DNA from 2 places in the Streptosporangium longisporum genome. Region 1 is predicted to be linked to the other one. Evidence: riboswitches for the same ligand, from Rfam matches in the RefSeq annotation. Region 1 holds a riboswitch; the other holds the start of a gene.
The links. A riboswitch is a leader RNA that binds a small molecule or an ion and turns the genes downstream of it on or off. The one in region 1 is predicted to bind glycine.
Positions count from the first base shown of each region.

Region 2: another riboswitch for glycine. It lies ahead of gcvT (glycine cleavage system aminomethyltransferase GcvT); the one in region 1 lies ahead of gcvP (aminomethyl-transferring glycine dehydrogenase).

Region 1 covers NZ_BAAAWD010000033.1:8,247-10,630, reverse strand. Annotated here, with positions in the region: gene ABD832_RS41815 (bifunctional nuclease family protein) at 1-431, shown strand, start outside; gene ABD832_RS41810 (MerR family transcriptional regulator) at 576-1,196, shown strand; glycine riboswitch at 1,212-1,303, shown strand; gene gcvP (aminomethyl-transferring glycine dehydrogenase) at 1,477-2,384, shown strand, end outside.
Region 2 covers NZ_BAAAWD010000004.1:70,218-72,601, reverse strand. Annotated here, with positions in the region: gene ABD832_RS03470 (3-oxoacyl-ACP reductase) at 1-180, shown strand, start outside; gene ABD832_RS03465 (gamma-glutamyl-gamma-aminobutyrate hydrolase family protein) at 248-943, shown strand; glycine riboswitch at 1,039-1,137, shown strand; glycine riboswitch at 1,138-1,232, shown strand; gene gcvT (glycine cleavage system aminomethyltransferase GcvT) at 1,266-2,357, shown strand; gene gcvH (glycine cleavage system protein GcvH) at 2,354-2,384, shown strand, end outside.

The DNA.
Region 1 (2,384 bases):
CCTCCAACCAGCCGATCGTCTTGTTGAAGGAGGCGCAGGGAGAGCGTTACCTGCCCATCTGGATCGGCATGACCGAGGCCACGGCGATCGCCATGGCCCAGGCCGAGGAACCACCGCCTCGGCCGCTGACCCATGACCTGTTCCGGGACGTGCTCGAGGGGCTCGGCGTCCGGCTGAACACGGTCAACATCGTCGCCCTGCGCGACGGGATCTTCTTCGCCGACCTCGTCTTCTCCAACGGGGTGGAGGTGAGCGCGCGTCCCTCCGACTCGATCGCCTTGGCACTGCGCACCGGCGCACGTATCTTCGCGAGTGAGGAGGTGGTCCGGGAGGCAGGGGTGATCATTCCCGACGACCAGGAGGACGAGGTGGAGAAGTTCAGGGAGTTCCTTGACACGATCACGCCCGAGGACTTCGGCCGCGCGGGGTAGGAATTTCGGTGCATTTACGCTTCACGACGCGCCGGGTGGGGTCGTTGACTGGACTTGGCCCCAGTCCTACGGTGCAAGTGAAACCCACGGCCGTGCGTAAACCCCCAGATCAGGCCGTGGGATGAGAGAAAGCCGGAGGTCCGCGTGGCGGTCAGCAGCGGCGAGGGTAGAAACGCCGACCAGGATGACCCGGAACGGCGCCAGTCGGCACGTCAGCGCGCGGGTGAAGAGGGTCTGCTGTTCGACGGGGAACCGGTGAACACGCCCGCCGACCTCGGCTACCGGGGCCCGACGGCCTGTTCCGCGGCCGGGATCACCTACCGGCAACTCGACTACTGGGCCCGTACCGGCCTGGTCGAGCCCACCGTGCGGGCCGCGCACGGCTCGGGTTCCCAGCGGCTGTACGGCTTCCGCGACATCCTGGTCCTCAAGGTCGTCAAACGCCTGCTCGACACCGGCGTCTCCCTTCAGCAGATCCGCATCGCCGTACAGCACCTGCGCGACCGGGGGGTCAACGACCTCGCCGGGATCACCCTGATGAGCGACGGGGTCAGCGTCTACGAGTGCACCTCGCCCGACGAGGTCATCGACCTGCTCCAGGGCGGTCAGGGAGTCTTCGGCATAGCGCTCGGACGGGTGTGGCAGGAGGTGGAGGGCTCCCTCGCGGATCTTCCCGGCGAACGCGCGGAGTCGGGCGGGGGCCCTTTAGGCGATCATCACGCCGATGAGCTCGCCCGGCGTCGCAGAGCACGACGAACAGGGTAAACTCGGACTCGCCACTGACCCTGTGCGGGAGAGTCCCCGGCACGACCGGGGCGCCGAAGGAGCAACCTCCCCGGAATCTCTCAGGCACCCTGTACCGCACGGACGAGGCAACTCTGGAAAGCAGGCACACCGGCCAGGTGTGCCTCACCGACGGTGCAAGCCTCCCCTCATGGGCAGGTGAAGCTCTCAGGTCGCGGCCCAGGCCGCGATGACAGAGGGGGAGACTCCGGTCGCACGCCCGCGCCCGGCGCCGGTCTCCACCCCGTCTGGGAGGCTTTCCATGACCGATCTGTCCCCGCTCGGCGAGCTCGCCGCCCCGCCGTTCGCGACCCGTCACATCGGGCCCGACGACGCCGAGCAGACCCGCATGCTGGAGGCGGTCGGCTTCGCCTCCGTCGCCGACCTGGTCGCGGTGGCCGTGCCCGAGGCGATCCGCTCGGCCGAGCGGCTGAACCTGCCCCCGGCGGCCTCCGAGGCCGAGGCCCTGGCCGAGCTGCGCGTCCTGGCCGGGCGCAACACCGTGATGACCTCGATGATCGGCCTGGGCTACCACGACACGATCACCCCGGCCGTCATCCGCCGCAACCTGCTGGAGAACCCGGGCTGGTACACCGCGTACACGCCCTACCAGCCGGAGATCTCCCAGGGCCGGTTGGAGGCCCTGCTCAACTTCCAGACCGTGGTCTCGGACCTGACCGGCCTGGACGTCGCCGGCGCCTCCCTGCTGGACGAGGCCACCGCGGCCGCCGAGGCGATGACCCTGGCCCGGCGCGCGGGCCGCAGCCCCTCGAAGGTGTTCGTGGTGGACGCCGACGCCCTGCCGCAGACCAAGGCGGTGCTGCGCACCCGCGCTGAGCCGCTCGGCATCGAGCTGGTCGAGAGCGACCTGGCCGGCGAGCTGCCCGACTGCTTCGGCGTGCTCGTGCAGTACCCCGGCGCCAGCGGCCGGATCCGCGACTTCCGCGGTGTGTCCGAGGCCGCCCACGCCCGCGGCGCCCAGGTGGTTGCCGCCGCCGACCTGCTCGCCCTCACCCTGCTGGCCGCCCCCGGCGAGCTCGGCGCCGACATCGCGATCGGCTCCACCCAGCGCTTCGGCGTCCCGCTGGGCTTCGGCGGCCCCCACGCGGCCTACATGGCGGTCCGGGACGGCCTCCAGCGCCAGCTTCCCGGCCGCCTGGTCGGCGTCTC
Region 2 (2,384 bases), on a different contig from region 1:
GCCAAGGACCCCGAGCGGGCCCAGCGCCGCCTGGTGCACGTCCCGCTGGGGCGCTTCGCCGAGGCGTCGGAGATCGCCGCCGCGGTGGCGTTCCTGGCCTCGGACGACGCCAGCTTCATCACCGGCTCGGAGTTCCTGGTGGACGGAGGCATCTCCGGCGCGTACGTCACCCCGCTGTAGGGGAGTCCCTGCCGGGCCCGGAGCCACCGGGCCCGGCTCCCTTGAGAGCAAGGCAAGGCAAGAGATCATGTCCCGTCCCGTCATCGGCATCACCTGCTACGTCGAGCCCGCCCGGTTCACCGTCTGGGAGGTGACGACGGCGCTGCTGCCCTACGACTACGTCGACCATGTGGCCCGCGCGGGCGGGCAGCCGGTGATCGTGCCCCCGGCCGGTGACCCCGCGCCGCTGGTGGAGCGGCTGGACGGGCTGATCCTGGCCGGTGGCGGTGACGTCGGCCCGGAGCGGTACGGGCAGGAGCCGCACCCGAGGACCGGATACGTCCGGCCGTTCCGCGACGACGCCGAGCTGGGCCTGGTCCGGGCGGCGCTGGAGCGGGGGCTGCCCTTCCTGGGCGTCTGCCGGGGCATGCAGATCCTGAACATCGCCCTGGGCGGCACCCTGCACCAGCACCTGCCCGACGTGGTCGGTCACTCCGGGCACGCCCCGGCCCCCGGGAGCCACGGCAGGATGCCGGTGCGCCTGGCCCCCGGCAGCCGGACCTCGAAGATCTTCGGCACCGAGACGGTGGACGTGGCCCACTACCACCACCAGGCCCTGGACCGGCCGGGCGAGGGCCTGACCGTGACCGCCCACGCCGAGGACGGCACGATCGAGGCCGTGGAGCTGGACGAGCACCCGTTCGCCGTCGCCGTCCAGTGGCACCCCGAGGCCGACGACGAGTCGGCCCTGTTCGAGGCCCTGGTCCGGCACACCTCCCCCTGACCGGCCTCCGGGCCGAGCCCACTGGCGAGGCCGGCGAGGGCGGCGGGGGATTCCGCTCGGCCGGTGCGGGCGGTTAGGCTGGCGGTGACACCGATGAATCCCGTGCGGGAGAGCGTCCTGACATCCAGGCCAGGACCCCTGAAGGAGCAAGCCCTCCCCGCGAACCTCTCAAGGCAAAGGACCGTGCGGGTAGGTGCTCTCTGGAAAGCAGGCCCCGTGGCCTCGCCGAAGGTGAAAGTCCGGCAAAAACCGGATGAAACTCTCAGGCACCCATGACAGAGGGGGAGGATGATCTCATCTGTCCCCTGCCTGAGGTGCGCACATGTCCCGACCTACGCCGTTGCGCGGCGTCCACGAGGCCCTTGGCGCGACGCTGACCGACTTCGCGGGCTGGCTGATGCCGCTCCGCTACGGCAGTGAGTCCACCGAGCACAACGCGGTCCGCCGGGCGGCCGGCCTGTTCGACCTCTCCCACATGGGCGAGATCTTCGTGACCGGCCCGCAGGCCGCCGAGGCCCTCGACTACGCGCTGGTCGGCCACCTGTCCGCGCTGGAGCCCGGCCGTGCCCGCTACACGATGATCGTCGACGCCGGGGGCGGCGTGCTGGACGACCTGATCGTCTACCGGCTGGCCCCCGCCGAGTTCATGGTGGTCGCCAACGCGTCCAACTACCCGCGGGTGGCCGCCGAGCTGACCGGCCGCGCCAAGGGCTTCGACGCCGCGGTCGACGACCGTTCCGAGCGGTACGCGCTGGTCGCGATCCAGGGCCCGCGCTCGGCGGAGATCCTGGCCGGTCTCACCGAGGCCGACCTGGACGGGCTGAAGTACTACGCGGGCCTGCCCGCCGTGGTCGCGGGCCACGAGGCCCTCATCGCCCGTACCGGGTACACCGGCGAGGACGGGTTCGAGCTGTTCGTCGCGGCCGAGGACGCCGAGGCGATCTGGTGCGCCCTCAGCGAGGCGGGCGCGCCGCACGGGCTGGTCCCGGCGGGCCTGTCCGCGCGCGACACCCTCCGGCTGGAGGCGGGCATGCCGCTCTACGGCAACGAGTTGTCGGCCGACCTGACTCCGTTCGACGCCGGGCTGGGCCGTGTGGTGAGGTTTGACAAGCCGGGCGACTTCGTCGGCCGGGCCGCCCTCGAACCCCTCAGGGACGTCCCGCCGGGCCGCCGCCTGGTCGGCCTGGTCACGAGCGGCCGCAGGGTGCCCCGGCACGGGTACCCGGTGGTGGTCGCCGCCGACGGCACGGTCGTCGGGGAGGTCACCAGCGGGGCTCCCTCGCAGTCGCTGGGCAGGCCCATCGCCATGGCCTACGTGGACAACGGCCTGGCGTCGGGACTGGCCGTCGACATCCGGGGCAGCCGCGAACCGGTCGAGGTCGTCGCACTGCCTTTCTACAGGAGGACAAAATGAGCAGCATTCCCGAGGACCTGCACTACA